DNA from 4 places in the Hymenobacter erythromyxa genome. Region 4 is predicted to be linked to each of the others. Evidence: riboswitches for the same ligand, from Rfam matches in the RefSeq annotation. Region 4 holds a riboswitch; each other region holds the start of a gene.
What was found. Region 4 has a riboswitch for S-adenosylmethionine ahead of AM218_RS00390 (O-acetylhomoserine aminocarboxypropyltransferase/cysteine synthase family protein). Riboswitches for the same ligand answer to the same signal wherever they lie in the genome.
Positions count from the first base shown of each region.

Region 1: it holds a riboswitch for S-adenosylmethionine, as region 4 does, so the genes downstream of both, AM218_RS15110 (homocysteine S-methyltransferase family protein) here and AM218_RS00390 (O-acetylhomoserine aminocarboxypropyltransferase/cysteine synthase family protein) in region 4, are expected to answer to the same signal.
Region 2: it holds a riboswitch for S-adenosylmethionine, as region 4 does, so the genes downstream of both, AM218_RS07865 (amino acid permease) here and AM218_RS00390 (O-acetylhomoserine aminocarboxypropyltransferase/cysteine synthase family protein) in region 4, are expected to answer to the same signal.
Region 3: it holds a riboswitch for S-adenosylmethionine, as region 4 does, so the genes downstream of both, AM218_RS07820 (phosphoadenylyl-sulfate reductase) here and AM218_RS00390 (O-acetylhomoserine aminocarboxypropyltransferase/cysteine synthase family protein) in region 4, are expected to answer to the same signal.

Region 1 covers NZ_CP012623.1:3,530,233-3,535,898, forward strand. Annotated here, with positions in the region: gene AM218_RS15105 (PA14 domain-containing protein) at 42-1,199, shown strand; gene AM218_RS16865 (hypothetical protein) at 1,359-1,520, shown strand; gene AM218_RS15110 (homocysteine S-methyltransferase family protein) at 1,550-1,843, opposite strand; SAM riboswitch class I at 1,916-2,024, opposite strand; gene AM218_RS15115 (FMN-dependent NADH-azoreductase) at 2,185-2,778, shown strand; gene AM218_RS15120 (SDR family oxidoreductase) at 3,491-4,336, shown strand; gene AM218_RS15125 (gluconate 2-dehydrogenase subunit 3 family protein) at 4,458-5,051, shown strand; gene AM218_RS15130 (GMC family oxidoreductase) at 5,157-5,666, shown strand, end outside.
Region 2 covers NZ_CP012623.1:1,828,263-1,833,928, forward strand. Annotated here, with positions in the region: gene AM218_RS07865 (amino acid permease) at 1-1,051, opposite strand, end outside; SAM riboswitch class I at 1,382-1,495, opposite strand; gene AM218_RS07870 (hypothetical protein) at 1,694-2,020, opposite strand; gene AM218_RS07875 (EcsC family protein) at 2,322-3,053, opposite strand; gene AM218_RS07880 (hypothetical protein) at 3,069-3,521, opposite strand; gene AM218_RS07885 (Gfo/Idh/MocA family protein) at 3,663-4,691, opposite strand; gene AM218_RS07890 (DegT/DnrJ/EryC1/StrS family aminotransferase) at 4,765-5,666, opposite strand, start outside.
Region 3 covers NZ_CP012623.1:1,815,212-1,820,877, reverse strand. Annotated here, with positions in the region: gene AM218_RS07840 (assimilatory sulfite reductase (NADPH) flavoprotein subunit) at 1-40, opposite strand, end outside; gene cobA (uroporphyrinogen-III C-methyltransferase) at 93-890, opposite strand; gene AM218_RS07830 (sulfate adenylyltransferase subunit 1) at 1,049-2,335, opposite strand; gene cysD (sulfate adenylyltransferase subunit CysD) at 2,396-3,307, opposite strand; gene AM218_RS07820 (phosphoadenylyl-sulfate reductase) at 3,373-4,194, opposite strand; SAM riboswitch class I at 4,504-4,595, opposite strand; gene AM218_RS07815 (lipopolysaccharide biosynthesis protein) at 4,917-5,666, opposite strand, start outside.
Region 4 covers NZ_CP012623.1:95,262-100,927, reverse strand. Annotated here, with positions in the region: gene AM218_RS00405 (lysylphosphatidylglycerol synthase transmembrane domain-containing protein) at 1-692, shown strand, start outside; gene AM218_RS00400 (hypothetical protein) at 787-1,200, opposite strand; gene AM218_RS00395 (LysM peptidoglycan-binding domain-containing protein) at 1,439-1,726, shown strand; SAM riboswitch class I at 1,928-2,041, shown strand; gene AM218_RS00390 (O-acetylhomoserine aminocarboxypropyltransferase/cysteine synthase family protein) at 2,424-3,806, shown strand; gene metX (homoserine O-acetyltransferase MetX) at 4,034-5,065, shown strand; gene AM218_RS00380 (homoserine dehydrogenase) at 5,043-5,666, shown strand, end outside.

The DNA of each region.
Region 1 (5,666 bases), 340 kb from region 4:
CGGGAATCAGGAAGTTAGGGGGCTTTTAAGTTTCTTTGGGAATGCTACTGTTATCACGTATTCTGGGCTTCATGACGGCGCTGCTGTTGCTGCCGGGCGCTTTTCTGCAGGCCCAAACGCTGCCCAAAACCCCCGGCACCGGCTTGCAGGGGCAGTATTACAACGGCCGCAACTTCGAGGAGCTGGCGCACACGCGCACCGATCCTACCATCGACTTTGATTGGACCTATAGCTCGCCCGGGCCGGGCCTGCCGCGGGAGCAGTTTCGCTCGCCAGCTCCGGGTGTATCGGGGGAGGACTTTTCTATCCGCTGGACAGGGCACATCTACATTCCCGTTACGGGGGTCTATACTTTTCGCATTGTGTCGGATGATGGCATGCGCGTTTGGGTGGGCGGCAAGCGGGTGCTGAGCTCTTGGCGCGACCAGCGGGCTACGGCCGTTACTACCCAGGTACAGCTCACGGGTGGCCGCTATTACCCCCTGCGAGTAGAATATTACCAGGTGCAGTGGGACAGCCGTGCTCTGCTCACCTGGCAGCTGCCTAATTCTGCCGAGGAGCCGCAGCCCGTTCCGCCGCAATATCTGTACGCCAAGCTGCCAGCTTCAGCCAAACCGGTGCCGCGCGAAGTGGCCCGGCCCACGCCCCCCGTTTCGGCTCCGCCAGCGGCACCAGTGGCAGTCAGAGCTACTAAGCCGGCAGTGCGTACGGTTCGGCCACCCGCGCGCCGCCCGTCAGTAGCGCCGCCTGCCCGGCGCGTAGTGGTAGTTCCGGCTGCCCCGCGGCCAGTGGAGCCGGTAGCGGTGCCAGCGTATACCAACGCGGCCGGGGAGCTGCCCGACCTAAGCACCCTAACCAAAGGCACCACCGTTACGCTGCCTAATCTGTATTTCACTCAGGGCAAAGCCACGCTGCTGCCTACTTCCCGGCCCATGCTCAACCACCTGGTGCGTACGCTGCAGGCGCAACCCACCCTGCGCCTGGAAATTGCGGGCCATACCGATAACGTGGGCAATGCGGAGCTGAACCGGCAGCTGTCGGAGCAGCGGGCCCGCACTGTGCGCGGGTATCTGGTGCAGCAGGGGATTGATTCCACGCGCCTTACTCCAAAAGGCTACGGTGGCACCCGCCCCGTGGCCGATAACCGGGACCCCAAACAGCGGCCGCGCAACCGCCGGGTAGAAGTAGTAGTGGAATAAAAACAACTCGTGCCCTGACCCGCCGGAGAATAGTTGTGGCAGCGGTTTTTCCGTAAAGCAGGCTCAGCTGACTATTCCTTGGCATGGCTCCTAAAAAACCAGCTGCATCCGCCAAGAAAGCTACCGCCCCCTGGCCCGTGGAGCGCCCCACGGCCAGACATGAAAAAGGTCGCCCAAAAGCTGCCCTATCCGGCCAAACAGGCCGATATGAAGCTGCAGCCCGGCATGAGCTTCAGCACCTACCGTGCCGCTGGCAAGCTGCGCGATAAGGTGGCCCTGATAACCGGCGCCGACAGCGGCATTGGGCGCGCCGACTCGTAGTTCAGCTCATATACAACGTGCTCGAGGCCTTAGTCCGTCTGGGCGATGGTGGTGCCGGAGAAGGTGTTGGTTTCCACCATGTCGGTCCCGGCCGCGAAGTACTCGGCGTGAATGCCCCGGATGATGTCGGGGCGGGTAAGGCTGAGTAGGTCGTTGTTGCCGCGCAGGGGCTTGGGGTGGTCGGCAAAGCGGGTGCCGCGAAAGTCCTCTTCGGTCAGCGGGTGGCGCTGAATCATGGTGCCCATGGCGCCATCCAGAATGAGGAGGCGCTGGCGGAGCAGGTCGGGAAGGGGAGACGGAGCGGTGAGGGTGGTAGCGGACATTTCTTTCGGATTGAAATGCGGGCGGGCAGCGCGTATCCAGAAAGAAACCCGCACAGTTGCGTACGGATCCGGCTGTCATCTTCTTTCACCTAAAAACGCGGTGAAATGGGAGTTGGTACCTACTCGTGGTAGGTTGCCAAGACGTCATCGGGCCCGGTCCCTCGGTCTTTCTGGATAGCAGCGTGCCACCAAGAAACAACGGCGGACTCATTGCTGCACACCCGTCATTATTCCAACAAGGCAAATGGAAAATTGCCTTGGATTTAAGTTTATAAATTGTTTAGTATATATTAAAATATTTTAATATATTTTTGAATAAATCTAATTAATAAGAACAGCTCATGAATGCACTTGTAGTTAATTCCAGTGGCCGCACCGAGTATTCGGTCAGCCGCCAGTTGGTCGCCGAACTGATGACTGAATTGGAGATAAAGCACCCGGACCTGCATGTGCACTACCGCGATGTGGCGGCGGGCATGCCCTACGTCAATGACCTGATGATTGCCGGGTTCTACACGCCAGTCGACGCCCGTAGTGCCGATCAGACGCAGGCCCTGGCTTTTTCTGACTTGCTGGTGCAGGAGCTGAAAGCGGCCGATATGCTCATCATTGGGGTGCCGATTTACAACTTTAGCATCCCGGCTGCGCTCAAAGCATGGATTGACTTGATTGCGCGGGCCGGCCTCACTTTCTCCTTTTCGGCCGATGGCCCGATGGGACTGCTACATGATAAAAAAGCATACCTGGTGGTCGCCTCAGGCGGGGTAGAAGTAGGCAGCCCCTATGATATGGCTACGCCTTACCTGCGCCAGGTGCTGGGCTTCGTGGGTATTACCGACGTCGAGATTATTAGCGCCGACCAGCTTAACCTTCTGGGGGAGCAACCTATTGGCAGCGCGCGCGAAGCTATTCAGCGCATTCACGCCATCGTCTGAAGCAAAACGAGTTAGAGCAGTTCTCAGGCCCGGGTGCTTTATAAACGGAGGCAAAGCCGAGCGTTACACGGCCGTATGGATGTGTAACGCTCGGCTTTTAGTGCTGGCCACCTCGTCTGAACTCATGCCGAGTGCCGGCAACAGTCCTATAAAGCCCACGCCGGCCACACGCTGCCTGCCGGAAAGACAGCCGGCTCCGGTGGCAGCTCCAGAAACGCAGTAACCCCCAGTAAGCCCGCCAAGTCGCCGGAGCCGCCTACGCGCAGTGGCGTTGCTAGGCGGCGGCCTTCGGCATCTACGCGTCAGGCGCACGGGTACGAAGTGCGCCAACTGGGGCTTAAAATTGATATCGACGGTGAGCACGGCGGGTGCGGGTGCTTCGATAAATGCGGCTGTTTCTGATGCATCTGCGGGCTGCATGCAGGCGTTCAGCCAGGGCCGTACGTAGCGGCAGGCCGTGAGGGAAGTCGAGACCGGGTTGCCCGGCAGGCCAAATACCACCCATCCTTCGGCGCGCGCGCAACCGCCGGGTAGAAGTGGTAGTGCAGTAAAAACTACTCGGATGCCAGCCAACCGCTGGATGGTTATGCCGTAGGTTTTCTCGTAGAGAGAAAGCAACCGACTATTCCCTGGCACTATGGCTCCTAAAAAATCAGCATCCGCTAAACAAGATACTGCCCCCAGACCCGTGGAGCGCCCCACGGCCAAAGACATGAAAAAGGCCGCCCAAAAGCTGCCCTATCCGGCCAAACAGGCCGATATGAAGCTGCAGCCCGGCATGAGCTTCAGCACCTACCGCGCCGCTGGCAAGCTGCGGGATAAGGTGGCCCTGATAACCGGCGCCGACAGCGGCATTGGGCGGGCCGTGGCCGTAGCCTTTGCCATGGAAGGAGCCCATGTAGCGGTACTCTACAACCAAAACACCCAGGACGCCGAGGAAACCAGGCGCCTGGTAGAAGCCCAGGACCGTAAGTGCCTGCTGCTGCAGCTGGATGTGCGCGACCCGGAGCAGTGCCGGCAGGCCGTGAGCCGCACGCGCAAGGAGCTGGGCGGCCTGAATATTCTGGTGAACAACGCGGCCTTCCAGATGGCGCAGGAAAAGTTTGAGGACATTCCCGAAGAGCAGATCCGGCGCACCTTCGATACCAATATTCTTGGCTATATCTGGATGGCGCAGGCCGCCGTGCCCCACTTTCAAAAGAACGACTGCATCATTAATACCGGCAGCATTGTGGGCCTCACCGGCAACCCCCTGTTGATTGACTACACCGCCAGCAAATCGGCTATTCATGCCTTCACCAAAAGTCTGGCCACCCACCTGGGCGAGCGGGGAATTCGGGTGAACTGCGTGGTGCCCGGCCCGGTCTGGACGCCCAACATCCCCGCTACCATGCCGCGGGAAGAGGTAGAGAAGTTTGGGTATGAAGTAGCCCTGAAGCGCCCCGGCCAGCCCGAGGAGCTGGCACCTGCCTATGTGCTGCTGGCCTCAGAAGATGGCTCTTTCATGACGGGCAGCCTGGTACACGTAACCGGCGGCAAGCTCAGCAGCGACCAATAGGGGAGGTTGTGAAATGGTGAGTTGATGTTCGGTTTGCGCAGAACCGCGCCTTACAGAACATCAAACTCACCGATTCATAATTTCACAACCTCACCAACTCACCCTTTTACTACTTCACCATATGCCCTATCCCGAAGGCACCGTACGCGCCCTGCTGCAAACCGACCTGGTGACGGAAGCCACCCGCGCAGCGCTGCAGGCCCGGCTGGATGCCCCCACATACTATCTGCCGCAGTTTTTTGATGCCGATACGTACCAGTTGCTGCGGGTCGTGGCCGCCCGGCTCCTGCCGCAACCTGACCGCCCCGCGCCCATTGCGCTGGCCCCGGCCATTGATGCCCGCCTGGCCGAAGGCCGCTCCGATGGCTGGCGCTACGACGTGCTGCCCCCCGACCGGGAAGCCTACCGCATGGGCCTGGGAGGTATCAATCAGGCAGCCCAGGCGCAGTTTCAGCAGGATTTTATGGCTTTGGATGCGGCTCGTCAGGATGCGGTGCTGGAACAGCTGGCGGCTGGCAAAGCCGCGGGTGAAAACTGGCAGCAGATAAATCAGGAGCGGTTTTTTGAAGAGCTGCTGGCTGAGCTGACCGAAAACTACTACGCCCATCCCCTGGCCCAGGAGGAAATTGGCTACGTGGGCATGGCCGACGTACCCGGTTGGACGCGCATCGGCCTGAATGAGCTGGAGCCCCGGGAGCCCGAGGAGCTGAACTAGTACCATGGCCAAAGCGCGTAGTCTGACGTTCAGACTATGCCCGTGCGCTGATAATATTCTCAAAACATCAGGTCACGATTTCACCACAACACCATTTCACTGCATATGCCCGACGAAGAAGTGCTGGAAGAAGGGATAAAGAACCCGGTGAAGTCTGAAATACAGGACCCGCTGCTGAAAAGTCTGCTGAAAGAATCGGCTGCCCCCACCGAAAAGGAGCAGCCCCAACCCGTGCCCAGCCCCGCCGGGGAGGTAGATTGCGTGGTGATTGGGACCGGGGCGGGCGGGGCGCCGCTGCTGGCCCGGCTGGCCATGGCCGGGCTGAAAGTGGTAGCCCTGGAGGCCGGGCCCTGGCACAACCCGCGCCGGGACTTCGCTACCGATGAGAAAGCCCAGGAGTTTCTGTTCTGGAACGATGAGCGGCTGGCTGCCGGTAAAGACCCGGTGGCTTTCGGCAAAAACAACTCCGGCACCGGCGTGGGCGGCTCCACGCTGCATTACACGGCCTACACGCCCCGCGCCCAGGACGACGACTTCCACATCCGCCGCGACTTTGGCGTGGGTGCCGACTGGCCCTTCGGCTACGATGAGCTGGAGCCTTATTACGACGAGCTG
Region 2 (5,666 bases), 1.7 Mb from region 4:
CGTCCTTCGCCATGGAGAAAAATACCCGGCTCTGCCCCAGCAAATCCACCAGAATAACGGATGTGTAGCCGATGATAATAGCCAGAATAACGGCCGAGGACAGCCAGGCATAGGGCGTTTTTTCAATGGCAATGGCTACCGGCGCGGCGCTGTTTTTAAACTCCGTGTAGTTGGCCAAACCCGTCATTACGTGGCCAAACAGCACAAACAACACCGTGCAGATCAGCAGGGACCCGATAATGCCGATGGGCATATTCTTCTGCGGATTCTTGGTTTCCTGGGCCATGGTGGCCACAATATCAAAGCCAATAAACACGAAGAACACCACGCCCGCGCCCCGCAGAATACCGCTCCAGCCAAACTCCCCGAACACGCCGGTATTCTGCGGAATGTAAGGTTGATAGTTGGCCGGATCGATATACTGCCAGCCCAGGGCAATGAACACCAGCACTACGGCCACCTTCAGGGTAACTACCAGCGCATTAAACCACGCCGAGCCCGCCGTACCGCGAATGATGATGAGCGTGATAGCCAGCACAATGAGCATGGCCGGAATATTCACAAAGCCATGCACCGTGCTGCCATCGGCCAAAGCCGCCGTTTCAAACGGCGACATCACCAACTGGGGCGGCAGATGAATGCCATACTTGCTCAGGAATTTCAACAGGTACTGCGACCAGCTAATGGCTACCGTAGCCGCGCCCACGGAATATTCCAGGACCAAATCCCAGCCAATAATCCAGGCAAACAGCTCGCCCATGGTAGCATAGGCATAGGTATAGGCAGAGCCGGAAACCGGCACCATGGAGGCAAACTCAGCGTAGCACAAGGCCGAAAAAGCACAGCCCACGGCCGCCACTATAAACGACAGAGTAACGGCCGGACCGGCATTATTGGCGGCTGCAATGCCGGTGAGCGAGAACAAGCCCGCTCCGATAATTACCCCAATGCCAATGGCAATCAGATTGAAGCCGTTCAGGCTTCGTTTTAAGGTATGCGCGCCGGTTTCGGCCGCTTCCTGCCGCAGCAGTTCGAGTGATTTTTTAAGCATAAATCGGGTAGTCGTGTCAGCCGGAGTCAAGCCTTCGGAACACGTAGGGTTAATTGATTTCTGGGGGTAGCCAGTGACGAAAGGGACCGCGAGAGCCACGCATAACCATGGGGCGTTACCTCACTTCCGTAACCAGGCAGGCCAGAAATCCGAAAAGGAAAAAGAGAAGTTGAACTTCAGGGCACTTATCCTATGAAAGGATGGCGCTTATGCTGGTTAACAGCAACAACATCCGGCGCAACAACAGGCGGCACGGAAAGGCACGCGCTGGAAGGCGGGAGAAGCAAAAAGCGGGGCAGGAAAGCGGGGGAAAAAGTCCACGGTGTGTTGTTTTTATATTGTCAGGAAGAAGCTTCACTGACCTTCGGTTGGGCACCGTTCCGGCCATTGGCGGAGGTTGCCGACGCATCGTAGAGCCTTTCTCTCAGCGTCTCTGTATAAAAACAATCCTTTGGGCTAGAAAGAATTGATGCCTCAAAGGTAAAACCGGATTAATGGGTTTGCAAACAAACACCTTTAAAGAAACCCCTCACAATAGCACTTTCTATAATTGAAATTAACGTTTAGCAGATGGATAAATAAAAAAGGAGCGCCCCTGACCAGATAGTCAGGGGCGCTCCTTCTTGAGCTCAGAACCAGGAATTAGCTGGCTGGCTGGGCGTTTTTAGGCTTGCGGCCACGCTTTGCACCACCGGTGCTGGCTACGCGGGGCTTACGCTCTTTAGGAGCCGGCTGGTAGTCATCTGCCAGAACCGTTTCCATTTGGGAAACAGCTTCCTGGAGTGCAGTAATAGCCGAAGAAACGCTGCGAACTGCTTTGCGCAGATCTTTTTTCACGATTTCGCTATTCTTAGCGGCGTTGAGGGCGTTTTCGAGTTGACCGAAATCAAATGCCATGTGTAAAGAAAATAAGGTGGGAATAAAGAAACGAAGGAAAAAATAATTTTTCTCTTGGTAAACTATATACAAACCTAACAGAAAATATTCAACATTCTATTCCCGGCTAATAATTTTTAATCAGCAGGGAAACCACCTTCTTTTCGAGTAGTTTTTGCTTTTGAGTTAATTGTGTTGATATAAATATAAAGCACCCTATATAAAAGTTAAACAAGAAGGTACCCGTTAGTGAGTTATGACTTTTTTTATTAATAAAATAAGCAGGCACCTACCATAAGCATACCATATAGCTTCGCTTTTTCCTCCGCAATACTTTCCCTGATTTCTATACCCCGCTATACAGGAAGCTTTATCACACCCAGCAGGGCGTTATCTATTCAGGTTTATTGACTGCAAACCAGCGCAGGCGGTAGCACTGTATGGCAGTTTCTCCCAACTGCACCAATAACCGATAATTAGCCACTGCCCCTACCGCCGCCCCAATAACAGGAATTAGCTGGGCCATTTTAGCCAGGTCAATATAGTCGCGGTACTCCTGCTGAAAGGTGCGCCAGTCGAACTCATTCACGTCGGTGGGCAGGGTAAGGCGGTAGGTTTCCCAATTGGCTATGCGCTGGTACACTTCATTGCGCGTCTGCTGGCTGCTAAAGGCCAGTTGGAAAATATGAAGCAGGTACAGCCGTTCGGTATAGTCGCGCACATCATGACCGTAAAGCGCGGCAATATCAAAGAGCAGCTTCAGCTTCAGGCTGAGCAGTAAGGGAAAATCAGCCAGGCCTAATAGAAAGCCGCCGGCTCCGGTTACGGCCCCTTCGGCGGCGGCCGTATTCCGGTAGTACCGGATGCGCGTACGAATCAGCTCTTCCCGCTCAGTCAGGCTACTTTCGGCCAGGGGTTTTCGCGTCATTTGCATGGAGCCAAACAACACCCCCCGCACCATTTGCTTAATAGCCGCGGTAAGAGCCAGATGCACTTTCTCCGGCAGCAGCGCATTCATTTTGGCCTGCACACGCCGGGCTAAACGGTTAAGCAGCGAGGGTTTCTCCTGCATGCGTTTTTGCCAGGTTTTTAGCTCGGAGTAAGCTTGCGCAGTAGCGGAGGTCATGTGTATGGGTGAATTTTACTTACCAAATAAATTTACGTAGCTCATTACCAGAATAAACAGGCCACTAATCAGTAACGCAAAATGGCTTGTTCTTTCGTTGAATTTGCCAGAGCAATGTACCGTAGTATTAACCGCTAACTGTCTTAATTTATTTCTGAAAGTCAAATTATCCTTCAGCCATATAGAGTGGATTACTACTTCATGGCCTTCAGTACTGATTCTTAGTTTTTCGCCGCTATACAGCAGGCTGTTCTGCCAGGAGGTCAGGGCAGAATATTCTATTTTCTCTTCTTTCGTGTTCAGACGAATGATAGTATGGAAGGAAATTCTTCGTGTAACAAATAGCCCTCTTTGAAAAACCAGACTGCCCTCAGTTAAAAGAACGTGGCTCAGAAAAAGTATTTCTGAGGCCGCCCATATTGCTGCCAGAAACCAAGCCACAAAAAACAGGCTACGAATAAGCGGCATAATGAAGTCTCATTCTGCCAAATGTCAATTATGACAGCCTTAAACAGGGTAAGAAAGTTAACGCAGAACAAGCAGCATTCTACCAGAAGTATTAGATAAAACGGTTTAAAGCTGCTTTTGAAATGAAGCATTAAACAGAGGTTATTTTAACTGATATACCCGCTCAATTATCTCTACTACTTTTAGCCCATCCAGCGCATTGGTGGTTGCCGCGCATCGGTTTCGAAAGGTATTTATCACATTTTCAATCACCTGCACATGATTGGCGGCGCTGCCCCGGTAAGGTCCGTAATCATTGGCAGGATTGGTGGGCGGCAACTCTGGCCGCTGATAATTCCGCAGGTGGCAGTACTCCAGTTTATCCATGTATTGGCCACCAAGGCGGAGGCTGCCGTGCTCGGCTACCACCGTGAGGGAGCTTTCCAGGTTTTGGCCCCAAACGGCGGTGCTGTATTGCAGCGTACCGCTGCCGCCGCGCACTAAATCAAAGGTAATCAGGCCGGAGTCTTCAAACTCGGTGATTTGCTGGTGGTTAAAGTCGCGGAAGCGGGCAGATATATTAGTAATGTCGCCGAATACCCAGTAGAGCAAATCCACGAAGTGGCTGAACTGGGTGAAGAGCGTGCCGCCATCCTGGGCCAGCGTGCCCCGCCAACCGCCGGGGCGGTAGTACTGGGCGTCGCGGTTCCAGAAGCAGTTGAGCTGTACCAGATATATCTGCCCCAGGCGGCCTTCATCATAAACCTGCTTTAGCCAGGCGGTGGGCGGGGAGTAGCGGTTCTGCATCACCCCAAATACCAGCCGGCCCGTGGCCTCGGCCGTGCGCACAATGGCTTCCGCATCGGTGGTGCGCAGGGCAATGGGCTTTTCCACCAGTACATGCAAGCCGGCGTGCAGCCCCTGCATAGCCTGGGGCGCGTGCAAGTAATTGGGCGTCGCCACAGTCAGTACATCAGCGCCGGGTCCGGAAAGCAGGTACTGATCTAGCGAAGTAAAGAAAGGCACCCCGGGAAATTCGGCTGCCAAGCCGGGCGCCAGCTCCTGCTGCGCATCAATCAGGGCCACCAGCCGGGCACCGGGCTGCCGGGAAACCAGCGCCGCGTGCCGCCGGCCAATATGGCCTACACCACAAATTACAAACCGAATGGCGGGAAGGGCGGAATCATTCACAATAGGCGAATGTAGCGGGAACAGCGTAAATCCGGGCTATCGGAATGGCTTTGCTTTCACAGACAGGCGCTATTTAGAAAAAGCTTCTCACTGCCTCCCCTATGAAAGCCACCTGTTCCGGCGCGAGGGTAGGATGAATGGGCACCGATAACACCTTCTGGCACAGCCGCTCAGCCACGGGAAACTGCCCGGCCTGGTAGCCTAAGTAATGATAAGCAGGCTGCCGGTGCACCGGCAAGGGGTAGTATACCACGCTGGGAACTCCCAGGGCGGCCAGGTGCTTTTGCAGCACATCGCGGCGGGTAGGGTCCGTTAGCTGAACGGTGTACTGGTGGAACACGTGCGTGCTGCGAGGGTCGCGGGCGGGCACCAGCAGGCCCGCTATGCCGGCAAAAGCGGCATCATACCGGGCTGCTATGTGCTGGCGCGCGGCCGTCCACTGCTCCAGGTGCCGCAGCTTCACGCGCAGCAGGGCCGCCTGCAGGGTATCAAGCCGGGAATTGAGGCCGATGTGCTCGTGGTGGTACTTGCGCGTTTGCCCGTGGTTGGCCAGTTGGCGCAGCAGCTCGGCCCGGCTGGAATCGTGGGTGAACAGGGCGCCCCCGTCCCCCATAGCACCCAGGTTTTTACTGGGGAAAAACGAGGTGGTGCCCACCTCTCCTACGGTGCCGGCCGCCCAGGTTTCCCCGGTGCTGGTAGTGAACGTAGCGCCCAGCGACTGGGCATTGTCTTCGATAAGCGCCAGGTTATGGTGGTCGGCAAGACGGCGCAGGCTTTCTAAATCGGCGCACTGTCCAAATAAATGCACTGCTACTATGGCCCCGGTGCGCGGCGTAATAGCGGCCTCCACGGCATGCGGATCCAGCCCGAAGGTGGTTGGCAGCACATCAACCGGCACTGGTACCAGCCCCAGCAAGGCGGCAGCTTCCAGCGTAGCTACATAGGTAAAAGCAGGAACCAGCACTTCACTTCCCT
Region 3 (5,666 bases), 1.7 Mb from region 4:
CCTCATCAAAGCCGATAGGAAGCGTGATAGAAGATGACATAGCGGGAAGGGTTCAGGTTAGGGCCGGAAGTTGGGCTCCCGGAACAGTCAAATCAGGCTACTTCCGCGTAGGCGGTTGCCGTAGCAAACCCAGCGTTAGGCAGCACAGTACGTAGGATTTCAGGCGTGGCAAGCCGGGTTACTTCGCCAATGATGATAATGGCCGGGGCGCCAATACCGGCCGCCAGAGCGCGGGCCGGCAACTCGGCCACCGGCCCGGTCACTACCTGGGCATTAGGCAGGGTGCCGTTCTGGATAATGGCGGCCGGCGTATCGGCCTGCCCGTTTTCACTGAACAAACGCACAATGTTTTCCAGCTCACCCAGGCCCATCAGGATGACCGTGGTAGTGCGGGACCGGGCGGCTTCCATCACACTGGCCGCCAGCTCGCCGCTGGCGGTGGTGGCCGTTATCACCCGAAACCCTTCGCTGGCCCCGCGGTGCGTAACCGGAATGCCCACGCTGCCCGCCGCCGCTACCGCGCTGCTGATGCCGGGCACGTAGGCCGTGGTCAGGCCATGGGCTTCGGCAAAGAGCATTTCCTCCCGGCCCCGGCCAAACACAAATGGGTCGCCGCCTTTCAGCCGCACCACGTGGCCGTACCGGTGGGCGCACTCCACAATCAGGGCGTTGATTTCGTCCTGCGAGTGGCTGCGCATGCCCCGGCGCTTGCCCACGGGAATTAGCATTGCTTCCGGCCGGGTATGCTGCAGCAGTGCCCGGTTGGCCAGGGCATCGTAGAGTACCACATCGGCCTCGCCCAGCACCCGCGCCCCCTTGAGCGTAAGTAGCTCCGGGTCGCCGGGGCCGGCACCGAGGACCGTCAGACGGGGTTGGATTGGAAGTGACATAGCAGAGGAGAAAGGGAGGAAGAGCTGGCTGTCATGTCAAGTGTTGTCGAGACATCTCGCGTGCTGATTTTGCAGTGCTAATCACTATTCACCACACTAGCGAGATGTCTCGACTTCGCTCGACATGACGCTCTTTTCAACCCAAACTGTTTATCGTTTTAGATCGAAAAGGCAACCGGCGGCGACGTTGGCGCCGTGAAGTAGTTGGCATTGGCTTCGCCGATGAGGCCGGCCGCTACCGTGTCGCCGCTCAATTCATCTACCAGAATGAAAGAGCCGGTGGTGCGGTTCTGGTGGTAATTGTCCACGGCCAGCGGAACGGCCGTTTTCAGGCGCACCCGCACGATGTCGTTGAGCTGGGCTGAGTCGGTGGCGGCGCGGGCAAAGGTGTGCACGTTTACTTTGTGCAGGATGGCCGGAACGGCCGCTTTCACCAGCGCCGAATGATGCTGCAGCAACAACTTGCGGCCGGGCCACAGGGGCTGCTCACTCATCCAGCACAGCGTCGCTTCCAGCTCCCGCGTCAGGGTGGGCTCGTCGTGCAGCGGGACAATGGTGTCGCCGCGGCTCACGTCCACGTCATCGCGCAGCCGAATGACCACGGCCTGCGGCGCCGTGGCCGTTTCCACTTTCTGCTGGCTTACTTCAATAGCTTCAATGGTTGATTCCTGCTCCGAAGGCAGGATGCGCACTTTGTCGCCGCGGCGGTACTGGCCGCTCAGCACCTGGCCGGCATAGCCGCGGTAGTCGGGCAGCTCCGGCGTTTGCGGGCGAATAACATACTGCACCTGGAAGCGGGGAGCGGCGGCCACTTCCACCGCGCCGGGCACACTTTCCAGATGTTCCAGCAGGCTGGGGCCCGCGTACCACGGCAGTTGCCGGGAGCGGGTTACCACGTTGTCGCCGTTCAGGGCGCTTAGCGGAATGGCCGTGGCTTTGGGCAGCTGGAAGTGGTCGGTGAGGGCGGCGTAGTCGGCGGAAATCTGGTTGAATATCGTCTCATCATACTGCACCAGATCCATCTTGTTCACGGCCAGCACAAAGTGCTGGATGCCCAGGAGCGCGGCAATAAGCGTGTGGCGGCGCGTTTGCTCAATCACACCCTGGCGCGCATCCACCAGCACTATGGCCATGTCGGCGTTGCTGGCGCCCGTCACCATGTTGCGGGTGTACTGCACGTGGCCGGGCGCATCGGTAATGATGAACTTGCGACGGGGCGTGGTGAAGTACTTGTAGGCGACGTCAATCGTGATGCCCTGTTCCCGCTCGGCACGCAGGCCGTCCGTCAGCAGGGCCAGATCCACTACGCCGTTGGAAGCCTGGCGCTTTTCCAGCGCGGCCAGTACATCTAGGGAAACAGATTCAGAATCGTAGAGCAGGCGGCCAATCAAAGTGCTTTTGCCGTCGTCGACGCTGCCGCAGGTGATAAATCGGAGAAGGTCCATATTGGGGAAGCGTGCCAGGAGGCAGCCGGTAAATAGTAGTTTGAAAAGAACTGCCAGAGGCTAGAAATAGCCGTTGCGCTTCCGGTCTTCCATGCCGGCTTCCGAGATGTTGTCGTCGAGGCGGGTAGCGCCCCGCTCACTTACTTTAGCCAGCAACAGATCTTCAATAATGTCCTCCACGGTGGCCGCGTCGCTCTCCACGGCGGCAGTACAGGTGGAGTCGCCCACGGTGCGGAAGCGCACCTGACGGGTCACAATTTCATCGTCCTGATCCAGCCGGATGTGCTCCGTGAGGCCCAGCAGCTGGCCGGAGGGAAGCACCACACAGGTGCGCTCATGGCCGAAATAAATATCGGGGAGGGCAATGTTTTCGCGCTGGATATAGCGCCACACGTCCAGCTCCGTCCAGTTGGAAATGGGGAATACGCGCACGTTTTCGCCCTTCTGAATGCGGCCGTTGTAGATGTTCCACAGCTCGGGGCGCTGGCGCTTGGGGTCCCACTGGCCGAACTCGTCGCGCACGGAGAAGATGCGCTCCTTGGCTCGGGCCTTCTCTTCGTCGCGGCGGGCACCACCAATGCAGGCATCAAACTCAAACTCCTCAATAGTCTCCAGCAGGGTATAAGTCTGCAGCGGATTGCGGCTGGGGTATTTGCCGCCGGGCTCGCGCAGACGCTGCCGCTTGATGGTTTCCTCCACGCTGCGCACAATCAGCTTCTCTCCCAGCTGTTCGGCCAGCGCATCGCGGTAAGTCAGCACCTCGGGGAAGTTGTGGCCGGTATCCACGTGCACCAGCGGAAAAGGAAACCGACCGGGCCGAAAGGCTTTTTCTGCCAGACGCGTAAGCACAATGGAATCTTTGCCACCGGAAAACAGCAGCGCGGGCCGCTCAAACTGGCCGGCCACTTCCCGAAGAATATGAATGGCTTCGGCTTCCAGCCGGTCGAGATAATCGAAAGTTGGGGTACTCATGAGAAGGATAATAATTTGTCATGCAGAGGCGCAGCCGAAGCATCTCGCGTGCTGATGTTGAAAGGCTATTCAGACGTCAGCACGCGAGATGCTTCGCTGTGCTCTGCATGACGTTCTGAGTGCATCGGTTCTACCACCGGGTCGGGGCCATTGTGCGCGGCTGTGGTGTGCAGCCCGCATTCTTTGGCCGATAAGTCTTCCCACCACCAGCGGCCGGCGCGGAAGTCTTCGCCGGGGCCAATGGCGCGGGTGCAGGGCGCGCAGCCAATGCTGACGAAGCCCTGCTGGTGCAGTGTATTCACCGGAATGCTGTGCTGCTGGGTGAAAGCCACCGCCTCCTCCCAGGTCCAGTCGAACAGGGGGTGAACTTTGACGAGGTTGTGCGCGGCGTCCCACTCCACGGGGTCCATGGTCTGGCGGTTCTGGGACTGTTCGGCCCGAATGCCGGTTACCCATGCCTGCTTCCCGGCTAAGGCCCGATTCAAAGGCTCTACTTTGCGGATAAAGCAGCATTCCTTGCGGTTGTCCACGCTCTCGTAGAACGAGTTTGGCCCCTTTTCCAGGAGCAGATTTTGCACGCCGGCCTGCTGCGGGAAGAACACCTCAATGGGCTTCTGATACTTGAGCAGCGTCTTGTTCCAGGTAGCGTAGGTTTCCTGGAAATTGCGGCCGGTATCCAGCGTAAACACCTGAATGGGCAGGTCGAACTCAAAAATCAGGTGGCTGATAATCTGGTCTTCCAGCCCGAAGGAGGTGGAAAACACGGCCTGCCCGGGAAAGTATTGGGCCACGAGGCGCAGCCGCTCCAGAGCCGAAGCCTGAATCAGCCGGGGGCGCAGGTCGTCCAGCAAGGCAAGAACGGCCGGCGCAGCATTTACTGCGGACATAACAGGAAAAGGAAGGGGAGAACCGGGCAGCAAGCCCATGTTCCGGCCAAACAATGGCCCCGGCAGCGGGCGGCGTTACAGCGCAACGACGCGTAGTGCCCGGCGAGGCAGAAGGCGGGGTGTACAGCTACGGAGCACTAAGCGCACAAGCGCATCAGCGGGCCTTCAGAAGCACACAACCAGAAAAGCGGGAGGGGCGTGGTGCTAACAACAACAGGGCATACCCATCATGGCACAACACCCATGCTGTACAGCAGAGGCGGTGGCGGATGTGGTAGCGGAGTTGAGGAAGCGTTTCACAGTTTGTTGTTTTTATATGTTCAGGACTTGGCACCGTTTCGGATGGTCCGCTGGTTGCCGGCGCTTCGTAGAGCCTGTCTCTCCACGCCTCTGTATAAAAACAATCCTTTGGTAAAGAATTGATGCCCCAAAGTTAGGAGGCGAAATTTTATACTTCCAAATTTTATTTTTTCAGTTGCTGCTGAAAAGGAACGGATCAGCGGCTGTTTCAGGAATATAATGCTGGCCTAAAGTATAAAATAAAATATCCTGAAATTGTAGTTGACAGAACCATTATATCAAACTTGATATTTTGCTGGAAAAGTGGTCTTAAGTCACTTTATGGCAATAAATATTACTTGAGAGCAGCCTTAAAAATAAGAAAATGAACAAATAAAAAAATCAGGCTATGAGAAGTCTGATTCATGAAATGCTTCAATTTCTTAAGTCTTAAACCGGGTGCCTATTTTTTGCAAGAAGGGGAGGGCTTCCGGGGCTGAATTTGTCAGTAAAAGCAGGCCAACATATACCACAGTCAGCACACCGGAGCGGAGCAGCATCGTCAGAAACGGGGTGCCCAAATCTGGCATCAGCCAGCCACAAACTCCGGCAATAGCTGCTAAAAAGACGATGAGGGGAATGCGCCAGGTGAAGGGCTGCATGCGGTAGCTATACCACACAAACCAAGTGCGGGCCACATTAATACTGGTGAGGGAAAGCAGCGCGGCCAGGGCCGCCCCGGTAAGTCCCAGGGCTGGAATCAGCAGCAAATTGAGGCCCACCGTGACCAGCGCCAGGGAGATATTGAAGATTAAATCGTAGCGGTAGCGCGGGGACGTTACCACAATCAGCCCATTTACGCCCGTAATGCTGTCGAATAGCCGGCCCATGAGGAGGAGCAGCACGGCTGTGGTGCCAATGGCGTACTCGGGACGGTGAATAAGGTGGTAGATGAAATCCAGATTGAGGCTGATGCCCAGCGCCAGCCAGCAGCCCAGCGTAGTGAGCAGGCGCGTGGTATTGCGGTAGAAATCGGCCATGCGGGACTGGTCGTTTTCCTTCCAGTACTCGGCCAGCAGGGGGAAGGCAATTTTGCTGAGGGCCCGCCACGGAATAGTGAGGGCGGTGCTGATGTTGATGGCAATGGCATAAACGCCGGCCGCGGCCAGGTTTATTTTGGAGCCCAGCATCAG
Region 4 (5,666 bases):
TGGTGACGGCCCTGCTCGACAACCTGTATTATGTGGTGATGGTGCCCTTGGTGGTCTGGTTGGCGCACGAGGGGCTGTACCCGGCCGAGTCGCTGCAAAGCGGGTTCATGACCACACTCAAAATAGCTTTTGGGCTGAGCTACGTCATGGTTTCGGTGTATTCCGGGCTGATGCTGTACGCTATTTTTATCAACCCGATGTCGGTGAAGCGGCTGCTGGTGCGCCTGTTTTCCCTGCGCGGCCTGCGGCGCTGGCGGGCTAAGGCCTACCAGCACGGCAATGAGGTAGTGTGGGCCTCGGCCCAGCTGCGCGGCAACGGCGCGGGCTACTGGCTGCGGGCGGCCCTCAGTACGGCCTTTGTCTGGACGGCGCGCTACCTCGTTATTGGCTGCCTGATTGCGGCTTTCGTGAACGTATCAGCGCAGGAATTCACCATGATGTTTGCCCGCAACATCACCTACAAAGTGATTCTGCTGGTAGCTATTACGCCGGGCGGGGCGGGCATTGCGGAAGGTGCTTTTCCCACGTTTTTCGGCAAGTTTATCGGTACGGCTACCATGACCAGCTTTATGGTGCTGCTCTACCGCATTGTAACCTATTACCTATATCTGGTGCTGGGCGCGGTGTTCCTGCCGCGCTGGGTGGCGCGGGTGTACGGCCGTCGCACGGCCCAGAAGCTGATGCATTCGTAGTCAGGCTGCCCTATCCAATCAACACAAAAAAGCCTTTCTACCAGTGGCAGAAAGGCTTTTTTGTGTTTTTCAGACTTCGATTTTCAACCGGAGCTTAGTCGGCCTCCAGCATCATTTGCGAGCCATCGGGGGCGCGCAGGGTAATTTCATCTTTGGTGAGATTTACGACATCAAAAGACAAAGTGTTGCTGCTGCCGGTAGGCGTGAGCGTAATTTTTTTAGCGGTCTGATCAAACGTGTACGTGCCCTGCATGGTCTGGGAGGGCGACGTCATGTTGAAGTTGCCGTTGGCAAAGAAGCGCAGCTCGGTTTTCTTGTCGGCGCTGGTTTGGTCTACTTTGTCGCCGGTGGCGGTGGTTTCCTTATCGGTCTTCCAGACTTTGCTGTCGGTACCGTAGAGCATATTGGTTTCGCCTACTTTATTTTCCTGGTTACAGGAGGTAGCAAACAGGGCCACCAGCACCAGCAGGCTGGCCAGATAGCGAAACGGGAAGGGCATCAGTTTCATAGGGAATGGAGGTGAAGTTGGGAGAAACTTGCAAGGTGAACTACCCGCTGGGTGCGCTATGCTTTTCCGGCGGATAGCCACTTCTTACGACAGGCTTTCCAAAGGGTTGGGATAAGTCTATTGACTCCCGGAATAACAACCAAATTGGTTCCACCGCGTAAGATTAGCGTTACATGCCTATGGCTATCAGGCCGATGCAGTACCTCCACTCCTCTCCTACTCCTAAATAACCACTCCCATGGGACTCTTCGATTTTCTGAATAAAGGCGAGCAGAAACCTGTTCAGCCAGCCAATAAGCCCGCCACTGGCAACACCGATTTCTTCGGCAACGCCAACCAGCCAGCGGCTACTACTCAGGGCGATACCTACACCGTAGTATCGGGTGATTCGCTCTCCAAAATTGCCAAACACCACTACGGCGACGCCAGCAAGTGGCACCAGATTTACGACGCCAACAAAGCCACTATCGGCTCTAACCCCGACCATATTGAAGTAGGTCAGGTACTGACTTTACCAAAAATTTAGTCTCCGACGCTACTTCCTCCAAACGCCGCTCTGCTCCGCAGGGCGGCGTTTTTTTGTGCATTCAGCTGCGTATAGCTTGTTTCATTTTAAGCCAAAGCGGTTAAAAAAAATGCGCTTAAAATTTTGAGTTCTGAATCTGGCGCTTACATTTGCCCTCACCAACCCGGTACTCCCCCGCTCGCGGCGGGGCAGTTTTCATAGGATTTATACAGAAGTGGCGAGAGAACAGGCTCCGTGACCCACTGGCAACCTTCGACCGCGCGAAAGGTGCCAATTCCTGCCCAGACCAGCTGTTGCTGGCGGGAGATATAAGTTGAGTGCCATGGAAAACACCCTCGCTTTCGCCTTATCGTATCCGTTTGCTCCGGCCGCCTCGTTGCGTCCCGGCACCTCAACGGATGTCTGTGTTTCCGCCTTCGCCGCTGCGCGAATGCGAATGCGCTGCTGTTGCAGCGCGTGTTGTTGCTGTTGCTAGCCGCTTAAATCCGGCTCCCTCCAGCACCCCTCCTCTCTTTTCCTGTTTAGCCCTGATTGGTAATGCCCCTTGGCATTCCATGAGGCAAACTGCATCCTAACCGCCGCAATCCGCTTGCTTTAGCCGGTTTCAGGAGGGTTTCCGCTACGCTTCGTCGTGGCCATTTTGCGCCCCCTGGCGCCTTCCCCAGTCAAAAAATTCTTCTTTAAATACAGACCCATTATGTCTACTCAGAACCTGCATTTCGAGACACTCCAACTCCACGCCGGCCAGCAGCCTGACCCCGTAACCGGTTCCCGCGCCGTCCCAATTTATCAGACCAGCAGCTACGTATTCAAAAACGCAGAGCATGGCGCTAACCTGTTTGCCCTCAAGGAATTCGGCAACATCTACACCCGGTTGATGAACCCGACCACTGACGTGTTTGAGCAGCGTATTGCGGCGCTGGAAGGTGGAGTAGCCGCGCTGGCCGTGTCCTCGGGGCTGGCCGCGCAGTTCATTGCACTCAACAACATTCTGCAGGCCGGCGACAACTTTGTTTCCTCCTCCTTTCTCTATGGGGGCACCTACAATCAGTTTAAAGTAGCCTTCAAGCGCCTGGGCATAGAGGCCCGGTTTGCCGATGGCGACAAGCCCGAGAGCTTTGAGGCCCTGATTGACGACAACACCAAGGCCCTGTACCTGGAAACCATTGGCAACCCCAGCTTCAGCGTGCCTGATTTTGAGCGCATTACTGCCATTGCCAACAAGTATGACCTGCCGCTGATTGTAGACAACACGTTTGGTGCGGGCGGCTACCTGTTCCGCCCCCTGGAGCATGGCGCGCACATTGTGGTAGAATCGGCTACCAAGTGGATTGGCGGGCACGGCACCAGCATTGGCGGCGTGATTGTGGATGGCGGCAAGTATGACTTCGGCAATGGCAAGTTTCCACAGTTTACGGAACCATCAGAAGGCTACCATGGCCTCATATTCAATGATGTGTTCGGCAAAAACGGCCCGTTCGGCAACATTGCCTTCATCATTCGGGCACGGGTAGAAGGCCTGCGGGACTTCGGCCCTTCGCAGAGTCCGTTCAACTCCTTCCTGCTGTTGCAGGGGCTGGAAACCCTGAGTTTGCGTCTGGAGCGCACCGTGGAAAACACGCAACGCATTGCTACCTGGCTGGAGCAGCACCCCCAGGTAGAGAAGGTAAACTACCCCGGCCTGAAAAGCAGCCCCTACTACGCCTTGGCGCAGAAATATCTGACCAAAGGAGCCGGGGGCGTGCTCACCTTTAGCATCCGCGGCTCCAAGGATACGGCTACCCGTTTTATTGACAACCTGAAGCTGGTGAGTCACCTGGCCAACGTAGGCGACGCCAAAACGCTCATCATTCAGCCTTCCGCTACCACGCACCAGCAGCTTTCCGAGCAGGAGCAACTGGCGGCCGGGGTACTGCCCACGCTGCTGCGCCTGTCCGTGGGCATTGAGCACTTTGAAGACATTCGTGCCGACCTGGCCCAGGCTTTTGAAGCCGTTCGGGAAGATGTGCCGCAGTCCAAGGAAACCAGCACTACCCTGCTGGAGCCCAAGGCCGAGCACGCGCAGCCGCTGGAGGTTTAATATCAGTTGCCAGTTGTGAGTTATCGGTTACCCGTTCGTTCAAAAGAATCCTGGCAACCGGCAACTCACAACTGGCAACTGGCAACTCAACATATGGGTTGGGCTCCGCCGGCACTTAAGAGTCTATTGGGTGGGACTAGGACTCGCCGACATTTGGGCCCAACCCTTTCTATCACGGCGCTGCCCAGGCGGGCAGCGCCGATTAGGAATTTCCTTCCGGATATATCATGCCTGAAGACTTCATATTTACGCTCCCCCAGCCTTTGCCGCTGGAAGGTGGTGGGCTGCTGCCCGGCGCCCAGGTGGCCTACCGCACCTACGGCACCCTGAATGAAGCCCGCGACAACGTCGTCTGGGTATGCCACGCCCTCACGGCTAATGCCGAGGTGCTGGACTGGTGGCCGGGGCTGTTCGGGGATAATTGCTACTTCGACCCCGCCGACTGGTTTATCGTGTGTGCCAACGTGCTGGGCTCCTGCTACGGCTCTACGGGTCCGCTCACTGTGCACCCCCAAACCACCCGGCCCTGGTACCAGGAGTTTCCCCTGCTTACCGTCCGTGACCTGGTGGCGGCCCATGAGCAGTTGCGCCAGCATCTGGGTTTAACCCAGGTTCATACTCTCATTGGCGGTTCTCTGGGCGGACAGCAGGCGCTGGAGTGGGCCGTGCAGCAGCCCGGGGTGTTTGCGCACCTGGTAGTGCTGGCCACCAATGCCCGGCACTCTCCCTGGGGCATTGCGTTTAATGAGGCCCAGCGGCTGGCTATTCTGGCCGATGAAACCTACCACCAGTCCTCCCCAACCGGGGGGCAGCGCGGCCTGAAGGCGGCCCGGGCTATGGCGCTGCTCAGCTACCGCAGCTACGATGCCTACCACCAAACGCAGGCCGAGCCGGCCGATGACACGCTGGAGGATTTTCGGGCCAGTGCTTATCAGCAATACCAGGGCAACAAGCTGGTAGCCCGCTTCAATGCCTATACCTACGTGGTGCTTTCCAAAGCCATGGACTCGCACCACCTGGGGCGCGGCCGGGAAAGTATTGAAACGGCTCTGAGCGGCATTAAAGCCCGCACGCTCATCATCGGCATCAGCTCCGATGTGCTCTTTCCGCCAACGGAGCAGCGCCTGCTGGCGCGCCATATCCCGGGAGCCATGTATGCAGAAATAGAGTCCCGCTTCGGCCACGACGGATTCCTGATTGAAACCGACCAAATCACGCATTTTCTCGAACGATTTCATGCCCAGACCTTCGCACACTAGCCTGCCGGACACCGTTCACTCGCCCCTGCGCATTGGCCTCATGGGCTTTGGCTGCGTAGGCCAGGGCCTGTATGATATTCTGCAGCAGCTGCCGGAGTTTGGGGCGGAAGTACGGCGCATTGCGGTAAAGAACCCCGCCAAAACCCGCCCCCTGCCCGCTCACCGGTTTGAATACCACGCCGATGCCCTGCTGGATGACCCGGAGCTGGACGTATTAATAGAGGTAATTGATGACGCCGCCGAAGCTTTCCGGCTGGTGAAGGCCGCCCTGCAGCAGGGCCGCCGCGTGATAACCGCCAATAAGGCCATGCTGGCCCGCCACCTGCCCGAACTGGTGCAGCTACAGGAGCAGTTTGGCGGCACACTGCTGTATGAAGCCAGCGTGTGCGGCAGCATTCCCATTTTGCGCACGCTGGATGCCCATTTCGGCAGTGAGCCCCTGCGCTCGGTCAGCGGCATTCTGAATGGCTCCTCCAACTATGTGCTCACGCGCATGACCCAGGAAGGCACGGATTACGCCGCCGCCCTGGCTGAAGCCCAGCTGCTGGGCTTCGCCGAAACCGACCCCACCCTGGACATGGCGGCTTTCGACCCGCGTTCC